Linked DNA regions of Methylorubrum extorquens. The protein of the gene in region 2 interacts with the protein of the main gene of each other region in a pairwise test. Links are inferred from orthologs where the notes say so. Each region holds a gene or a part of one and is shown on either strand. Other genes may lie near its edges. The genes, in order: ftsH and hflK.

Region 1 (9,583 bases), 2.5 Mb from region 2 along the record:
TTCGACTTGGACGGGCGGCGGCGGGGGCGGCGGAAGCAGATCGGCCGCGGCGGCAGGGGACGCGAGGGAGCCGGTCAGAACCCCGAGGAGGGTACCGGTCGCGAGCGTGGCCGCCAGCGCCAGACGATGCGATGCGATCATGGGAAGCCTCGTCGGAGGCGGCGGCAGGAGGGGCCCGCGCCTCGATTGACCAACAGTTTTCCCGATAAAGGTTATGAACGGCTTAACCTTAACCGGCCGGGTACGGAGATTCACGAATCTGAAAACGAAGACGGCGCGAAAAGTGTTCGCGCCGTCGAGATACAATCAAAAGTTAGGGACGATCAGTACTTGCGCACCAGCGGAGGCGGCGGCGCGTAGTCGACCGCCGCGACGGCGACCGGGGCGCCGAACAGGTAGCGCAGGCCGACCTTGACGTCGTGGGCTTCGAGTTCCTTCACCCGATAGACGGTCTTCGGGCAGTCCGGGGCGCAGGTGACGACGCCGGTCGCGGCCTCGCCCATGTTGAGGTAGCGGTAGGCCGCCTCGAACCTGATGTTCTGCGTCACGGCGTAGCCGAGACCGGCATGAAGCGCCCAGGCGAAGTTCGTCCGCTCGTTGTGGCGGCCGATGCCGTAGCCCCCCTCGTAGGCGCCGTAGCCCTTGTCGGTCACGCCGCCGAAGCTGTGGTGGGCCACACCGACGCCGGCGCCGACGAACGGCGTCACGCCGTACCACGTGCCGAGATCGACGTAGCCGTTGGCGAGGCCGACGATGGAGTCGAACTTCCCGCTGGTGACGTTGTAGCCGCCGGTATCGCCGAAGGTTTTATCCTCGGCCACGAACGTCCACTTGCTGCGAAAGCGATATTCACCGGTGGCATCGACACGCAGCCACGGATTGATCTGATAGCCGACGCCGCCGCCGACGAAGTACTGGTTGGAGACCTTGTCCTGCACGACGGCGTAATCGTACGGCTTGGGCGGATGCGAAACGTCCTCGGCAATGCTCTTGCGCAGGTCGAGCGATCCGTAGCCGCCATCGACCCGAAGATACCACCCGCCGGCGAACACTTCCGGCTCGGGCAGCGGCTCGGGCATGGGCGGCGGGGGCGGCAGCAGGTCGGCGGCTTGTGCGAGGCAGGGCACCCCGACGCTCGCCAGGAGCGTGAGGGAGCGCGCCAATGCGAGAATGTTGGTGCGGCGGCGCATTACGATTTCCTTGACCCATCGAGCGCGCCGAGAATTGAAGGCCGGCCCGAGATGCGAATGCAAGGATGATCGATGAAGGTTAAGTCGGCCTTAACGTAAAAAGTTAGCCTTGCCGATCCGTTGCCGTGATTGGCAAAGACTCTGGAAAATCAGTACCATCGCTGCTTGTGCTTTCTGCCCCCGGCTGCACCGGCAGCGGTTCGGTCCCGCTCTCTGAGTCGCCGAACCGTTCGCCACTTCGTCGCAAAGCTCTCTCGCGAGTGGCACGGTCCGGCTGTCTCGGCGACCCAGGGGATCGGCGACCGGCGGCCTTCAGGCCGCTGCGCGCGTGACGGCATCCACGACCTCATCCACCACCTCGGCGACGAGATCACGGTCGTCCCCCTCAGCCATCACCCGGATGACGGGCTCAGTGCCGGACGGGCGGATCACGAGGCGACCCGACTGGCCGAGCCGGTCCTTGGCATGGGCGATGGCGGTTACGACCGAATCCGCGCGCAAGGGCTCACCGGAGCGGAAACGGACGTTCTTGAGGATCTGAGGCAGCGGTTCGAAGCAGTGGCAAACCTCGCTCACCGGCAGGTTGCGGCGCTTGACGACGCTGAGGAGCTGAAGCGCGGCCACCAGCCCGTCACCCGTGGTCGCGTAATCCGACATGATGATGTGGCCGGATTGCTCTCCGCCGAGATTGTAGCCGTGCTGGCGCATATGTTCGAGCACGTAGCGATCGCCGACGGCCGTGCGGGCGAGCGTGAGACCGATGCTGTTGATGTATCGCTCAAGGCCGAGATTCGACATGATCGTCGCAACCAGTCCCGGCTGGGTCAGGCGTTCGTCTTCCTGCCACGAGCGGGCGACGGCCGCCATGAGCTGGTCGCCATCGACCTTCTGGCCCTTCTCGTCGACGATCAGCACGCGGTCGGCGTCGCCATCGAGCGCGATCCCGACATCGGCGCGCAGCTCCCGAACCTTCTGCACGAGGGTTTCGGGCGCGGTCGAGCCGACATCCTGATTGATGTTGAACCCGTCCGGCTCGACGCCGATCGAGATCACTTCGGCGCCCAGTTCCCAGAGGGTTTCCGGCGCGACGCGGTAGGCCGCGCCGTTGGCGCAATCGACGACAACCCGCAGGCCGTCCAGTGTCACGTGGCGCGGAAGGGTGCGCTTGGCGAACTCGATGTAGCGGGCGTGCACGCTCTCGATCCGCTTGGCACGGCCGAGGTCGCGCGAAGCCGAGAGGCGGTTGCGCATGTCGCCGTCGATCAGGCTTTCGATCTCGAGTTCGAGCTCGTCGTTGAGCTTGAAACCGTCGGGCCCGAACAGCTTGATGCCGTTATCCTCGAACGGGTTGTGCGAGGCCGAGATCATCACGCCGATATCGGCGCGCATCGAGCGGGTCAGCATGGCGACGGCAGGCGTCGGCATCGGGCCGAGCAGCAGCACGTCCATGCCGACGGAGGTAAAGCCGGCCACGAGGGCGGTCTCGATCATGTATCCCGAGAGCCGGGTATCCTTGCCGATCACGACGCGGTGGCGGTGGTCGCCGCGCTGGAAGATCACGCCCGCGGCCTGCCCGACCTTGAGAGCCAGCTCCGGTGTGATGACGCCGTTGGCCCGTCCGCGGATGCCGTCGGTACCGAAGTGTTTACGCAACGTTGCTTCTCCGCGCTCGGCGTGGTTCGCAGCCGACCACACTATCAGAATGGCGCCCGGCCGGCAGCACGGGCCTCGTGAATTGGTTGCTCCGCGACAAAGGCGGTCGAAATGGGGCGAGCCAGCCGGTTTGACCGGCGGCGCGTGCATCATTCCGCAAGTGGAATTCAGGAGGCCGCACGAGCCTCTTATCTTCGCGTCATCGTGTTCTTGAGGGCCGAAGGCTGCTCTATCGAAGAATTTGCGGCAGGCCCGAGAGGAGCAGAGCAATGCCCGACACGGTCAGAAGGCCGAGGACAAGGCGGCGGAAGCCGGTCTCGCTTAAGCCGACATAGGCCCGTGTGCCGACGATGGTGGGAAGCAGCATGGCCGGCAGCACGACGAGGATCATCGGCAGCATGCCTCGCGTGACGATCCCGGACGCGACGTAGACCGTCATCGTGACGGCGAGCATCGACAGGTTGAAATTCTGGATGACGGCGCGCTGAACGTCGCGCTCGTAGCCGCGGAGCGTGCACCACAGCGTCGGCAGAGTGCCCGTAAACCCGCCGAGGCCCCCGAGAATGCCCCCGCCAAGGCCGACGGCAGCGTCTGCGATACGGCCGCCGACGGTGATGCGCGGCAGATCCTTCGATAGGAGCATCACGGGGCACCAGACCACGAGAAGGGTTCCGAGGATCGTCTTGAACCAGTGCATGTCGAGATGCGGCAGCAGGAACGCTCCGAGTGGGACACCGGCAAGGCCGCCGAGCACGAACGGGGTCAGGACGTGGACGTCGAAGCCTCGGCGCACAGTCACCGCAGCGATGATCTGCCCCGTGAGGGCTCCGGTGACGGCAAGTGCCGCTGCCAGCTGCGGATCGATGACCCAGGCCCAGACCGACATGGCGACGAGGCCGAACGCGAAGCCCGACAGCCCTTGCACGAAGCCGGCGATGGCCGCGCCGAAGGCGACGATGAGATAGACCGAACTCGACATGTGCCGGGTCTTTTCACTCCCGTCTCGTGGGAAGGCTCACCGGTGCAACGACGCGACGGCCATGAAAAAGGGGCGCCTCACGGCGCCCCTTGTCGAAGCTTGGTCGGCCTGTTCAGCCCTGCGGCTGTGGGCTCGGCTCCAACCCGCCGTCGCTGCCACGCGGGCGGCCACGGCCGGTCGACGGCACTGGTGAGCCGCGGGCCGGGGTTGGCGGGACGTCGCCCGAGTCGCGCACCGGCGGCTCGCCCTGGAGCAGCTTGCGGATCTCGTCGCCGGACAGGGTCTCGTATTCGAGCAGGCCCTGGGCGAGCGCTTCAAGGTCGTCCTTGCGCTCCCCGAGGATACGGCGTGCCTCCTCCAGGCCCGCCTCGACGAGGCGACGCACTTCCGCATCGATCTTCTGGGCAGTTGCCTCCGAGACCGTCTGCTGACGGCCCATCGACATGCCGAGGAAGACTTCGTCGTTGTTGTCGCCGTAGGCCACGGTGCCGAGTTCCGGCGAGAAGCCCCAACGGGTGACCATCATCTTGGCCAGCCGCGTCGCCTGCTCGATGTCGGACTGGGCGCCCGACGTCACCTTGTCCTTGCCGAAGATCATCTCCTCGGCGATGCGCCCGCCCATCATGATCGCCAGCCGCGAGGTCATCTGCTCGAAAGACATCGAGAGCTTGTCGCGCTCGGGCAACTGCATGACCATGCCGAGCGCCCGCCCGCGGGGGATGATCGTCGCCTTGTGAACGGGATCGGTGGCCGGGACATTGAAGGCGACGATGGCATGGCCGCCCTCGTGGTAGGCGGTGAGCCGCTTCTCGTCTTCGGTCATGACGAGGGTGCGCCGCTCGGCGCCCATCATGACCTTGTCCTTGGCGTCCTCGAACTCGTGCATCGTGACGATGCGTTTTCCTCGACGCGCGGCGAGCAGAGCGGATTCGTTGACGAGGTTCATCAGGTCGGCACCCGAGAAGCCTGGCGTGCCGCGGGCGATGACCTTGAGATCGACGTCGGGCGCCAGCGGCACCTTGCGGACGTGAACGCGCAGGATGCGCTCGCGACCGGTCACGTCCGGATTCGGCACCATGATCTGGCGGTCGAAGCGGCCGGGACGCAGCAGCGCCGGGTCGAGCACGTCGGGGCGGTTGGTCGCCGCGATGATGATGACACCCTCGTTGGCCTCGAACCCGTCCATCTCCACGAGGAGCTGGTTGAGGGTCTGCTCACGTTCGTCGTTGCCGCCGCCGAGGCCGGCGCCGCGGTGACGGCCGACGGCGTCGATCTCGTCGATGAAGATGATGCAGGGCGCGTTCTTCTTTGCCTGCTCGAACATGTCGCGCACGCGGGACGCGCCGACACCGACGAACATCTCGACGAAGTCCGAACCGGAGATCGTGAAGAAGGGCACGTTGGCTTCACCCGCGACCGCGCGGGCAATCAGGGTCTTACCGGTGCCGGGCGGGCCGACGAGCAGCACGCCGCGCGGGATGCGGCCGCCGAGGCGCTGGAACTTCTGGGGATCGCGCAGGAATTCGACGATCTCTTGGAGGTCCTCCTTGGCCTCCTCGACGCCGGCCACGTCATCGAAGGAGACGCGTCCATGCGCCTCGTTCAGGAGCTTGGCCTTCGACTTGCCGAAGCCCATGGCGCGACCCGCCCCGGACTGCATCTGGCGCGACAGGAAGATCCAGGCGCCGATGAACACGAGGATCGGCAGCCAGCTCACGAGAAGCTGGATGAACCAGGGTGTGTTGTCGGAGGGCGGACGCGCCGTGATCTGCACGCCCTTGCCCTGGAGCTTCGAGACGAGGCCCGGGTCGTTCGGCGCGTAGCTCGAGAAGTTGCCGCCGCCCACATAGGTGCCGCTCACGTCCTGGCCGGAGATCGTGACGGACTGAATCTTGCCGGCGTCGGCATCGTTCAGGAGCTGGCTGTAGGCGATCTCGCTGCCGCCGCCACGGTGACCTGGGTTCTGAAACAGGGTCACGAGGGCGAGCACCAGCAGGAAGATGACGACCCACAGGGCGAAATTGCGGAAATTCGGGTTCATCGATCGGTCCTGGGAGGCGTGCGAGCGTCGTCCCGCAATGTCGCGGCATACCCCACGCACTCCGGGCCAATGTAGGCGGCGCCCCACCGGTTGCCAAGTAAATCGGCGGCCCCTGCGTCGAGGGCGACCGCGTAGCGTTAGCGGCGCCCCTCCGGTGCCCTGCGTGGCGGCGCGGCGGCGAGGCGGATCGTCCCCTCCCCGTCCGTCTCGATCAAGACCCCGCGGAGGGTGCGGCGGAGCGCCCTCCCCTCGGCCAGAGCCGGCAGCAGCGCGTCGAGAACGAGGGTTTCGAGCCGTTCCAGACGTTTCGGAACGGGCGCTTCGTGAGGCGACGCGATTCTGTCGAGGGTCATGTCGAGGACGCGCAAGACGATGGCGCAAGGTTCGCGGCGCAGGCGATGTCCGTCGAGTCGCAAGCCCTCTACGTCGCCGTGCGTGATCTCCGACAGCACGGCCTCGGCACGCTGCCTCAACGCCGCATCGTCCCGTCCGGCACGGACGGCGAGGCGGGCAAGTCGCGCCGCATTCAGGCCCTCCTCGGCCAGCAGCGGCAGCAGGCGGCGCAACCGCGCCCGGGTGAAGCGCTCGTCCGTGTTGGAGGGATCGCGCAGGAACGGGAGGCGGTGCCGCTCGCAATAGGCCACGAGGTCGGCCTTCGAGATGCTCAGGAACGGCCGCACCAATCGGATGCCTGGTGCCAGGGGGCGCTCGTCGCGCATCCCGGCAAGACCGGAGGGGCCGCTTCCGGCGATCACGCGCATCAGCACGGTCTCGGCTTGGTCATCGAGCGTGTGGGCGGTCAGAACGAGACCCGCGCCGATCCGGGCCGCATGGTCGGCGAGCAGTCTGTAGCGAGCGCCGCGCGCCGCTGCTTGGATACGGCTGCCGTGTCGCGGCGCATCCCAGGTCAGTATTGTGTGGACGAGGCCGAGTTCGGCGGCGAGGCGCCTAACCTCTACCGCCTCGTCGGCCGAACCCGGCCGGAGGGCGTGGTCCACCGTGGCGACCCGGAACCGATCCTGTCCCAATCGGGCTGCCGCGTGCATCAACGCCGTGGAATCGGGTCCGCCCGAAACGGCGAGCAGTGCCGGACGAGCGGGTTCTGCCAGGAATGGTGCGAGGGCGCGGGCGAGGCGTTCGTCGAGGGACGCCGCGCTCAAGCGGCGCAGCGGGCGCGCTTCTGCTCGCGCTCGACGCCCTGGCGTACAGTGGCACCCGCGCTCGGAAACTTGCGCTCGACCTCGGCCAGCGTGGCGCAGGCTTGGGCCTTGGCCCCGAGCGCGTGCAGGGAGGTGCCGAGCTTCAGCATCGCTTCGGGTGCGACGGGCGAATTCGCGTAGTCGGTCGAGACCTTCAGGAACTGCTCGGCGGCCTCGCGGGAGCGGCTGCGCTGAAGGTAGCTCTCACCGAGCCAGTAGGTCGCCTTCGGCACCAGCCGGTCGCGCGGATGCGATTGGATGAACTGACGCAGACTCATCTCGGCCTGCTCGTACTGGCGCTCGCGAATGAGGGCGTAGGCGGCCTCGAAATCCGCCTGCGCGTCGCCGCTGCCGGTGGCGGCGATGCTGGCGCTCCCGACGGGTGCTTCGACCGGCGCAATCGAACCGGTTCGCGCGGACGGAGGCGAGAGGTCCACAGGACCGCCGAAGCCGGGCGGCGGCAGATCCCCGTCCTCGGACGCGTCGGTATCCGCCTCCACGACCGTCGGGGGGACGGAGCGGCGCAGGGGCGCTTCGGCTTCGGCGATGGCGCCGGTCGGCAAAGGCAGCGAGGGCTGCGTCGTCCCGAGTGGCTTCGGGGCGCCCGGCGCATTCGGATTCTGCTCGGGATCGAAGGCATCGCTGCGCTTGCCCGGCCGCCCCTCACCCGGATTGGTGCCGTAGGGCGCGGCCGAGGGCGGTGCCGCGGCGGGCGCCGGGGCCTTGCGGGCGGGTGCGGCGGCGCTCCCCTTCCCTTCCTGGAAGCGGAACTCGACATCTTCCTGGAACTTCCGGAGCTGTTCCTTGAGCTGCCGATTCTCGTACTGAAGCGTCTCGATCTGTCCCGAGAGCTGCCGAGACACGTTCTCGAGGCGGTTGAGACGCACCACGAGTTCCGACGCATCCTGCGCCTGCGCGCCACAGAGAGCCGCTGGCGCGATCGCGAAACCGAGTCCGAGGGTCAGGAGGAGGCGGCGGAACATGGCGGCTGGCACCGATCGGTCTTCTGGTTCGCGGCCGACGTCGTGTCCTCCCCGAAACCTCCGCTGCGCCGTCGCGGCCTGAGCGGCGACGGCGCAGCGAAGGTTCGATAAGGCACGCTTACCCGATAGCAGATGGCCCGGTCGGCCGCAAAACCGGGCCCGCACCCGGTTCAGGAGCCGGCGCCGCCATCGAGAACGCTGACGGAGCGGCGGTTCTGCGACCAGCAGGAGATGTCGTTGCACACCGCCACCGGGCGCTCCTTGCCGTAGGAGACCGTCCGCATCCGCGAGGCGGAGATGCCGCGGGAGGCGAGGTAATCCTGCACGGTTTGTGCGCGGCGGGCGCCGAGGGAGTAATTGTACTCCCGCGTGCCGCGCTCGTCGGCATGGCCCTCGATGAGGAAGCTATAGCGCGAGTAGCGCTGGAGCCACGATGCCTGCTTGTCGAGGGTGGCGGTCGCGGTCGGGGTGAGATCGGTCGAATCGGACTCGAAGAACACGCGGTCGCCGATGTTCACCACGAAATCCTGGGCGCTGCCGGGCCGGGCCGGGCCTCCGGGGCCACCCGCACCGAAGCCGGACGCATCGGCAAGATCGCTATCCTTGCTGCAGGCGCCGAGGCCCAGTGCGGCGCAGAGCGCCAGCGTCAGGGAAAGCCCACGGAAACGCGCGGGTGTCGACATCGTCTCTCTCCTCACGGCCGAGCCGTGCCGGTTGTCCTGCCGGTGCCTGCCCCGATCGTCTGGCGATCAAGGCCGGCCCCGAGTCTCAGTCTGAAACGCTCCCGATCACCGGTCGCAGATCCGTGCCGGCGCAGAGCGTTTTCGTTCTGAACGGTGTAGCCGCGGATGGTTAAGTGTCTCTCACGCCAGCACCCGGAACGCTGTCTGTTCGCGAGACGGTGGGCCGCGCTGCCGCGACCGCACTACCCCATGACCAATCCAAGCTCGACCGCAGCGATATTCAGTGTTCTGTCCAAGATTGCGGCGCGCCGTGGGCGCGAGCAGAACCAGCACCGCTTTGCCTATCGATGTTGCGATGCGGCAACACGAGCCGAATCACACGCCGCGCAATGTCGCGATCGCGTCCCGTGCTTGGCGCGCGGCGTGAACGGCGGTGCCCAGCGGCGTCGCGATTTCCGTGCCGCTCAGACAGGCCCGCTCCAGCGCTGCGCAAGCCCCCGATAGGTCGTGGAAGGAGAGCGCTCCGCTCGATGAGACGAGAATGTGGGCGTCGCCGGCGAGGCGCGACGTGTCGCTGGCGGGCGGATCGAGGCGGATGGCGATCTCGTGGTCGAGGACTTCGAGCAGCTCCATGAGGCGGGGGCGGCCGAACAGATCCTCCAACTCCGCCAGGGCCTCGGCGTCGAAGGCGGGGGCCTGGGCGGGACGATGCGCGGCAGGCTCATTCATTCCATTGCTCAGCTTTGCGAAAACTTGCTATGCGACCGTGGAGTTAATGATGCATTAACTGTTCCGCCATGTGATGGGCGCGCTGCAAACTGGACAAGGGCCATGCCTTCCGCCCCGACCGTGCTC
Region 2 (9,466 bases):
GGCGGCTTCACCCTATTCACCGGCCCCATCGGCGCCCGTCTCGGTTTCCACGAAACCCGCGCCAACCGCCTCGACGTCGCGGACGGGCACCTGACGGGACAGGTTGTCGAGCCCATCGTCGGCGCGGAAGCCAAGCGCGCAAGCCTCATCGAACTGCGCGAGCGGTTGGGCCTGAGCCCAGCGGAGACGATCGCCGTGGGTGACGGGGCGAACGATCTGCCGATGCTCGAAGAGGCCGGTCTCGGTGTTGCCTTCCGCGCCAAGCCGAAAGTGGCGCAGGCCGCGCAGGTGCGAATCGAGCACGGCGATCTGACCGCGCTGCTCTACCTGCAAGGTTTCTCGGCGGCTGAGTTCGTAGCTTAATTTCCTCGGCGACGTCGCAACGCTCCGAGATGCAATTCGGCTGCGTGCCCCTCCCTTCCACCCGGTGCGGGAAGAGGGGAGGGCAACACCGTCGATCGGATCGCTGCTTACTCCAACCCGATCGCCACGAACCGCACGTCGCCGCTGATGCTGGCCACCAGCAGCAGCACAGACTTGCGGCCCTCCTTCTTGAGTGCCTCGACGCGCTTCGTCACGTCGGCAGGGTTCGAAACCGCCTCCTGGCCGACCTCGACGATGACCTCGCCCGGCTGGATGCGCTTGTCGGCGGCGGTCGAGTCGGGATCGACCTTGGTGACCACGACGCCGTTCTTGACGCTCTCCTTGATGCCGTAGCGGCGCCGCGCCTCGTCGTTGAGGCCGGAGAGGTTGAGGCCGAGGATCTGGCGATTGACCGATTCCGGTTCCGGCTGCTTGACGTTGGCGACCTGGGTCTTCTCGCCGTCCTCCAGGCGACCGAGCAGAACCGCCTTCGTCTGCTCCTCGCCCTTGCGCACGATCTGAATGTCCACGGTCTTGCCGACCGGGGTCGCGGCGACGATGCGCGGCAGCTCGCTCGACGACTTCACCGGCACGCCGTTGAACTTGACGATGACGTCACCGACTTCGAGCCCCGCGGTCTTGGCCGGGCCCTTCTCATCGACACCGGCCACGAGCGCGCCCTTGGCGCCGCCCTTCAGGCCGAGCGCTTCGGCGGTCGCCTCATCGACGTTCTGGATGCGCACGCCGAGCCAGCCGCGACGGACCTCGCCGAACTGCCGGAGTTGATCGACAACCTGGCTTGCCGTCCCCGAGGGAACCGCGAAGCCGATGCCGACCGAGCCGCCGGAAGGTGACAGGATCGCGGTGTTGATGCCGATCACCTCGCCGTCCATGTTGAACAGCGGGCCGCCGGAATTGCCCTTGTTGATGGCCGCATCGGTCTGGATGTAGTTGTCGTAGGGGCCGGACTCGATGTTGCGGCCCCGGGCCGAGACGATGCCGGCGGAGACCGAGCCGCCGAGGCCGAACGGGTTGCCGATCGCCATCACCCAATCACCTGGGCGCATCTTGTCGGAATCGCCGAAGGGCACGGCCCTGAGCGGGCGCTCGGCCGTCGGCTTCACCCGCAGAAGGGCGAGGTCGATCTTCGGATCCTTGCCGATGATCTCCGCCTTCAGCTTGGTGCCGTCGCTCAGGATGACCTGGATGTCGTTGGCGTCGCCGATGACGTGGTTGTTCGTCACCACGATGCCCGAGGCGTCGATGATGAAGCCGGAGCCGAGCGAATTCGACTTGCGCGTCGGTCCGCGCGGGCTGTCCTCGTCACCCTTCGGCGTCCCTTGGCCACGCCGCTTGAAGAACTCCTCGAAGAGATCCTCGAACGGGGTGCCCTGCGGAAGTTGCGGCATGGTCCGGCCGCCGCGGTTGCTGGCTTCGACCGTCGTCGAGGCCGAGATGTTCACCACCGCATCGGTCACCTTGTCGGCGAGGTCGGCGAGCGATTCCGGGCCGCGGGCGAAGGCGGGGATCGGCAGGGCGGTGACCGTGACGGTGACGCCCAGCACCGCGGCGGCCAGGGCCGATGAGGCGCGCCGGGCAAACGACGGCGTTCGACCCCGGACGGCGTTCGCGGCGAGTCTCATGGACGTTTCCTCAAGCTCTGAGAGTGCCTGTTTCAGGCCGGTTGTGTGCCTCACGAAACGCCCGATCCCCGATCGTTTCCCCTTCGGTCAGAGCTGAGCGGCGGGCGTTTGGTGAGAGACACCTATAAATTCAGCGGCCGGCACCCCGATCAAGGGTGCCGGCCGCGATGGTCGTATCGGTCGCAGATCGTTCAGCGCACCGTGCCTGTGGTGGCGCCGGCGCCAGACGCCGTCGGCTCGGCGCCGCCGTTGCGGGCACCCTGCGGCCGGCGCCCCTGCGGATCGTTGAAGAAGCGGAAGAAGTCCGAGTTCGGACTCACCACGAGCCGGGTGTCCTGCCCCTTCAGCGCCTGCTCGTAAGCCTGCATCGAGCGGTAGAAGGCGAAGAAGTTGGCATCCTGGCTGAACGCCTCGGCGAGGATGCGGTTTCTCTCCGCGTCGCCCTCACCGCGCAGTTCTTCCTGCTTCTGATTGGCCTCTGCCAGGATCACGACGACGTCGCGGTCGGCCTTGGCGCGGATCAGCGTCGCCGCCTGATCGCCGTTGGCGCGAATGTCGGTCGCCTCCTTCTTCCGCTCCGACGTCATGCGATCGTAGACCGCTTGGCTGTTTTTGGCGGGAAGGTCGACACGGGTCATGCGCAGATCGACGATTTCGATGCCGAGACTCTTGGCCTGCTTGTTCACGTCCTCCTGGATCGTGTTCATCAGCTCGGCGCGCTCGGTCCGCACGATGGCGTCACGGCTGGTCCGGGCCAGGACGTTGCGGAGCGCAGAGTTGGTGAAGCTCGCCAGACGCTGGTTGGCCAGGGCGATCGTCCCCGCCGCCTGGTAGAACTTGAGCGGATCGATGATCCGGTAGCGGACGAAGGCGTCCACTTCGAGGTTCTGCCGGTCGGCGGTGAGCAGGGTCTGAACCGGAAGGTCGAGATCCAGCACCCGCTTGTCGAACAGGACGACACTGTCGGTGAACGGCACCTTGAAGTACAGGCCGGGCTTGTTCTGGCCGACGGGGTTCAGCACGTCGCGCACGCGGCCGAGCTGAAGTACGAGCGCCTGCTGCATCTGCCCGACGGTGAAGACGGAGGCGTAGAGGCCGATCGCGGCTGCCGCCGCGAGGATGACCAGGCCGGTCCGAATGGCTGGATTGTTCATCGGCCCGTCGCTCCGTTCGTCTGCGTCCGCCCATTCTCCATCAGAGGCAGCACCGGCAGCACGCCCGCAGCGTTGGCACCGGCCACGCCCCCGTTCTGATCGATGATGACCTTGTTCACGGAGCCGAGCACGCGCTCCATCGTCTCGAGGAAGATCCGCTCGCGGATGACCTCGGGCGCGACCTTGTAGGAGTCGTAGACCTGACGGAAGCGCGACGCCTGACCGGTCGCCTCCGAGGTCGCCTGGGACTTGTAGGCCTCGGCCGCCTGCATAACCTTGCTGGCATTGCCTCGGGCTTCCGGCGTCACGCGGCTGGCATAGGTCTCGGCCTCGTTACGTACCTGCTGTGCGTATTGCTGCGCTGCGTTCACATCGATGAAGGCGGGCCGCACCTCCGGGGGAGGGGTGACGCTGGTGAGCTGCACGACCTCGATCCGCACGCCCGCGCCGTACTCGTCGAGGGCACTCTGGACGATCTCCTTGACCTCCTGAGCGATGCTGGACTGCTCGTTGGTCAGGATCGCCTGGATGTTGCGGCGGCCGATCACCTCGCGCATTGCGCTTTCGGCGATGGCCTTGATCGTCCCATCCGGGTTGGCGAGGTTGAAGACGTAGTCCTCCGCCTTGAGCGGGTTGACGCGCCACTGCACCTCGAAATCGATATCGACGATGTTTTCGTCACCGGTGAGCATCAGGCTCTCTTCCGGCACGTCGCGCTGACGCGTCGTGTTGCCGGCGGCCATGTAGCCGATCGGAATCGAGTTCACGATGCCGACGTTGGGCTTCTGCACGGAGCCGATCGGATAGGGGAAGTTGTAGCGCAGGCCCTCGCCGGACTGGCTGGTGTAGCGTCCGAAGACCGTGTTGATGCCGACTTCGTTCGGCTTCACGATGTAGAACCCGGTCAGCAGCCACGCGCTGAGCACCAAGCCTGCCGCGACGAGGATTCCCTTGCCGCCGCCGAAGCCTCCGCCCGGCATGACGCCGCGGAGTCGATCCTGGCCGCGCCGGAGCAGATCCTCGAGATCCGGGGGCGTCTTGCCGCCACCCCCGCCACCCCAGGGGCCGCCGCCGTTACCGCCGCCGCCGCCGCCGGGACGGCCCCAGGGACCACCTCCGCCGCCGCTCTGATTGCTCCAAGGCATTCTCGACGTGAACTCCTGCTGAAGCCGGTCCCCGCGGATGCGGATGACCCTTGCCCTAAACTCGATCCGTCGCCCCGTTATGGGGCGGGAAAAGCCGGTTTTCCCAAGCGCCAGAACGCGTTTGCGGTGCCGCGCGGACGCTGCGCACCTGAGTGGCGCCGCGCAGTCCTGTCAAGGCTGGCAGGTGGGCCCACACCGCGTCAACCGCAACGGTCGTTCGTGCCACGAAACTCTTTCCGCCCCTGCGGCCAAAGCGCCTGATGGTGGGTCAACGGCTGCCCGACCGTTCCAAGTCCACGAATTGAAACGCGAACTCGTCGCGCTCGCCGGGGCCGTGCGCCTCGCGCAGCGTCTCACGGAAGAGATCCCGGTCGAAAGGCGGAAAGTACGCATCGCCCTCCGGCGCCGCATCGACTTCGGTGAGATGCAGCCGGTCGGCATGGGGCAGGGCGAGCCGGTAGATCTCGGCGCCGCCCACCACCATCAGCTCGTCGCCTCCGGCCGCGGCAAGTGCCTCGTCCCAGTCGCGCACGACGGTGGCGTCGGGAAGGGCGAGGGTGCGATCGCGGGTGATGACCAGACTGCGCCGTCCGGGCAAGGGGCGGCCGATCGAATCCCAGGTCTTGCGCCCCATCAGGATCGGCTTGCCCATGGTGAGCGCCTTGAAGCGCTTGAGGTCGCTCGAGAGCCGCCAAACGAGGCTGTTATCGCGGCCGATCACGCCGTTGCGGGCGACCGCCGCGATCAGGGAGATGCGGGGTCGATCCATCACACCGCCACCGGCGCCTTGATCGCGGGATGCGGTTCGTAGCCTTCGATCACGATGTCCTCGAAGCGGAAGTCGAACAGAGAGCGCACCTCCGGGTTCAACCGCAGCCGGGGCAGGGCGCGCGGTTCGCGCGAGAGCTGGAGGCGGGTCTGCTCCAGATGGTTGGCGTAGAGATGCGCATCACCGAAGGTGTGGACGAAGTCGCCGGCCTTGAGCCCCGTCACCTGCGCCATCATCGCGGTGAGCAGGGCGTAGCTCGCGATGTTGAACGGCACGCCGAGGAAGGCGTCGGCCGAGCGCTGATAGAGCTGGCAGGAGAGGCGCCCGTCCGCCACGTAGAACTGGAACAGGCAATGGCAGGGGGCGAGCGCCATCCGGTCGAGGTCGGCCGGATTCCAGGCCGAGACGATCAGGCGGCGCGAATCCGGGTTTCGGGCGATCTCGTCGAGAATCCAGGCGATCTGATCGACGGTGCCGCCGTCGGGCTTGGCCCAGGAGCGCCACTGCTTGCCGTAGACAGGGCCGAGATCGCCGTTCGCGTCGGCCCACTCGTCCCAGATCGTGACGCCGTTCGCCTTGAGGTAGGCGACGTTGGTGTCGCCCTTCAGGAACCACAGCAATTCGTGAATGATCGAGCGCAGGTGGAGCTGCTTCGTCGTCACCAGGGGAAAGCCGTCCGCCAGATCGAACCGCATCTGGTGGCCAAACACCGAGAGCGTGCCCGTGCCGGTGCGGTCCTCCTTGCGGACGCCCTCTGACAGGATGCGGGTGAGCAGATCGTGATAGGCGCGCATGGCCCCTCAGGTCTGGCAACTGCCCCGGCGGATGTCGAGTCGGGCCTGCCCGCCGTCCCGCCTTTCCCCTTGTCTTGGTTACGCGGGATCGAGGGCTATCGCAGGAGGCTCGGCCCGAGCTGGTAGGCCAGCAGACAGAAATTGCTCCAACCGTGGAGCAGGATGCAGGGCCAGAGCCGGCCGGTGCGCCAGCGAAGCCAGCCGAGGGTGAGCGCCAGCGGCAGCAGGGTGAGCGGCCGGGCGAGCGCGCTCTTCGCGCCCGGATCGAGGGAGACATGGGCGAGACAGAATAGGAGTGCGGTCGCCACGATTGTTCCCGCCGGTCCGAGGAAGGTGTTAGCCTGGGCGAAGGTCTCGCCCCGCAGCAGCAACTCCTCCGCGACAGGGGCCAGCACCACGACGAAGGCGAACCACAGGCCGAGCATCACCGGGCTCAGGAAGGGCGACAGGCGCACCCCGCTGCCGAAGCTCATCTGAAGTGCCGCCGCCGTGGTCGTCACCCAGGCGATGTGGATCAGGGGCCAGAGGGGAAACAGCAACCAGAGCCGCCGCATCGGTCGGCGTGGTTCGAGGGGGCGGGTCAGTCCGAGCCGCTGGCGCCACGCGCCGCCGCCGGCCCAGGCGGCGAGCCCGATCACGAGCCCGGCCATCAGCACCTGCCGCAGGGCGTCCATCATGACGCCGCGTCCCGTCACCTCCGACAAGGGCAGGCGCGGACGCGCGGCGGCGCTCGTGAGGGGGTCGATGCCGAGCCGCAGGTCGCCGCCGACGCGCACGATGAGGATGGCAAGCCCGCTCGCGAGAAGCAGGATGGCGAGCGGGACCGCGATAAGCAGCAGCACCCGACCGAACCATGAAGCCCCTGCCGCGAGCGGGGCGAGCGGCGGCTTCGACGGGCGCGCGTCGGCGGTGGCGGGCGGCATATCAGCCACGCTCGCAACGCGGAGCGGGTCTGAGCGCAGATCGCTCTTCAAAACCGCCGTCGGCCTCTCTATATTCGCTTTGCCGGTCGCAAGGCCGGCTATGGCGATAAACGTTCTTCGAAATAAACCTATCGGACCCGGGGGCGGTACCCGGCGCCTCCACCCGAACCCAGGACCGATGGCCGCACGGCCTCAGCGTGTTGGGTTCCGGCGGGGGCGAAATAGGATCGACGAGGGCGTAAAGGGAGCACTTTCGCTCGGCATGGTTCCGCCGTTATCGGGCCTTTGCAATAGTTGCCAACGACAACTTTGCTCCGGTGGCTGTCGCCGCGTAAGCGGTGCCAAAAACCGACCTAAAGTCCTAGCGGGTAGCACCGCATAGGCGGGGTTCGGAGGTACCTGGCAACAGAAACCTCCACTCAATTTCCACGACCCGGCGCAGCCCAATCCCGGCCGTGACCGGTGAAGCGAGCGCCGATGGCCGAAGATCTGATCCGTTACGATCTCCTGGTTCAGGACGCCCTGCGCGGTGTCGTGCGCAAGGTGCTGACCGACGCCGCGCGTGAAGGGCTGTCGGGCGAGCATCACTTCTACATTTCGTTCCGCACCGAGGCGCCGGGCGTGCGCATGTCGCAGCGCCTGCGCGAGAAGTACCCGCAGGACATGACGATCGTCCTGCAGCACCAGTTCTGGGATCTCGGCGTGACCGAGCACAGCTTCGAGGTCGGGCTGTCCTTTTCAGGCGTGCCGGAGCGCCTGCTGATCCCGTTCGACGCCCTGTCCGGCTTCTTCGATCCGTCGGTTCAGTTCGGCCTCAAGTTCGATCTCAACGAGGGTGCCGAGGGCGATCAGGCGGAGGAGGCCCGGCCGAGTGCTCCTGTGAAGGCCGGTCCGCGCGGGGCAGGCTCAGAGCCCGCCGAGATCAAGCCGAAGAGCACGGGTCTCGCCACGGTGCAGAATGGTCCGAAGATCGTTCCGGCCCTTCCTGCCGCGGGTAAGTTAAAGACGGATCTCAAGCCGGACAACAAGCCCGAGGACGGCAGCGAGGCCAAGCCCGAGGCTGCCGAGAAGACCGAGCGCGACGGCACCGCCGAGGTCGTCAGTCTCGACGCCTTCCGCAAGAAGAACTGATTTTTCCCGCGACCGCCCCTCCATGGGGGCGGTCCTGCGCGTCAGGCGCGCCGCTGCGCCAGCATCCGCAGCCCATCCTTCGGCCGCAGCGTCACGCGGTGGAGCGGCGTGACCGGCGGGTGATCCACGGGCAATGTGAGACGCACGGCGCGCGCCACATGGGCGAGCACCAGCGTCGCCTCCTGCACCGAAAAGCTCTGGCCGATGCAGACCCGCGGGCCTGCCCCGAACGGCAGGTAAGCGAATCGCTCGACGCGGTCGCGCCGCTCCCCGAGGAAGCGCTCGGGGATGAAGGCGTCCGGCTCGTCCCACAGCTTGCGGTGCCGGTGCATCACCCAGGGCGCGATGATGACGGTCGAGTTGCGGGGAATCTTTACCCGCCCGATCCGGTCCTCGCGGAGCGCTTGGCGGCTGAGGAACGGCACCGGCGGGAACAGCCGCATCGTCTCCTCCATCACCGCCTTGGTGAAGGGCAACCGGTCGAGTTGCAACGCGCCGTCCTCGCCTGCGGCGCCATCGACCTCCGCCTCGACGCGCTCACGCGCCGCCTCGTCCTGGGAAAGGCAATAGAGCGCCCAGGTCAGGGCGTTGGCCGTTGTCTCGTGGCCAGCGGCGATGAAGGTGACGATGTTGGCTTTCACCTCGAGGTCGGTGAGGCCGCGACCGGTCTCCGGATCCTGAGCCGCGAGCAGCAGCGTCATCAGATCATGAGGCGCTTCGCCGCGGGCGAGCGCTGCCTTGCGCTCGTCGAGGAGCGTATCGACCACCTCGGCGAAGAACCGTAGCGCCGGCCGGGCCCGCAGGCGGCCGAGCCGCGGCACGAAGGCGGGGAAGCCGAACACGTCGAGCGGGTCGATCGGCCCGATCGATTCGAGCAGCCGGGTGATGGCGCGCCCGAGCGCATCGGGATCGCCGGGCAAACCCTGCGTAAAGATCGTCCGCTCCAGCACGTCGAGCGTGGCGCGGGTCATCTCGAGCGCGACATCGACCGTGGCACCGTCGCGCCGGGCCAGCCGCCGGCCGAGCCGCGCCCCGGCGGCATCCATCTGCGCGACGAAACCGGCGACGTGGCGCGCCGAGAAGATCGGCGCCAGCGTGCGCCGCTGCAGCCGCCATTCGTCGCCCTCGGCCGTCAGCAGGCCGTCGCCGAGGCCGGGCGCCAGCACGCGCTTCTGCAGGTCGTCCTTGCGGTAGTAGGCGGCTCGCTCGACCAGCAGGTAGCGCACCAGGGCCGGATCGCTCACGACGGTGATGCGCCCCATCGCCGTCTCGCCCGCAACGACGAATTCCTCGAAATGCGCATCCATCCAGGTAGCGATCGGGTTCTCACGCACCTTCTTCAGGAAGGCGAAGAGACCGAGCGGCTGCGTGAGCGGTGGCGGCACCTTGGGCCGGAAGAGCGGCGTGGCCGTCGAAGGCGCGAGGGGCAGCGTATCCAGCATCGGCAGGCGAACAACCTCGGCGGTAACGGAGTGCGCGATGCGTCATCCCCCATTCCGGGCCGGCATCGCGCTTGTCATCGTGCTTCGTTAAGTAGGGCCGCA

What was found.
Region 1: the proteins of hflK (region 2) and ftsH interact in binary tests that used the Escherichia coli proteins (3 or more experiments, as listed by UniProt). The link is inferred for Methylorubrum extorquens from one-to-one orthologs.

Annotation. Positions count from the first base shown.
Region 1 is NZ_JALJXF010000001.1:830,753-840,335, reverse strand. What follows is about bases 3,400-6,339. They hold ftsH (ATP-dependent zinc metalloprotease FtsH), read right to left. Parts: upstream 5,864-6,339; coding sequence 3,935-5,863; downstream 3,400-3,934. Other genes in these bases: tilS (tRNA lysidine(34) synthetase TilS), read right to left, coding at 6,001-6,339; J2W78_RS04055 (sulfite exporter TauE/SafE family protein), read right to left, coding at 3,400-3,822. Also shown: J2W78_RS04070 (outer membrane protein), read right to left, coding at 1-141; J2W78_RS04065 (outer membrane protein), read right to left, coding at 324-1,190; glmM (phosphoglucosamine mutase), read right to left, coding at 1,503-2,843; more of J2W78_RS04055, read right to left, coding at 3,073-3,399; more of tilS, read right to left, coding at 6,340-7,023; tol-pal system protein YbgF, read right to left, coding at 7,020-8,045; peptidoglycan-associated lipoprotein Pal, read right to left, coding at 8,216-8,728; J2W78_RS04030 (hypothetical protein), read right to left, coding at 9,104-9,457; J2W78_RS04025 (response regulator), read left to right, coding at 9,560-9,583. UniProt on the Escherichia coli protein: Acts as a processive, ATP-dependent zinc metallopeptidase for both cytoplasmic and membrane proteins. Plays a role in the quality control of integral membrane proteins.
Region 2 is NZ_JALJXF010000001.1:3,320,923-3,330,388, reverse strand. Bases 2,232-5,054 are described here. They hold hflK (FtsH protease activity modulator HflK), read right to left. Parts: upstream 4,306-5,054; coding sequence 3,157-4,305; downstream 2,232-3,156. Other genes in these bases: J2W78_RS15700 (dihydrofolate reductase), read right to left, coding at 4,574-5,054; hflC (protease modulator HflC), read right to left, coding at 2,232-3,160. In the rest of the region: phosphoserine phosphatase SerB, read left to right, coding at 1-363; J2W78_RS15715 (DegQ family serine endoprotease), read right to left, coding at 471-2,006; more of hflC, read right to left, coding at 2,198-2,231; more of J2W78_RS15700, read right to left, coding at 5,055-5,074; J2W78_RS15695 (thymidylate synthase), read right to left, coding at 5,074-5,868; J2W78_RS15690 (CPBP family intramembrane glutamic endopeptidase), read right to left, coding at 5,964-6,791; J2W78_RS15680 (SspB family protein), read left to right, coding at 7,269-7,922; J2W78_RS15675 (cytochrome P450), read right to left, coding at 7,964-9,364.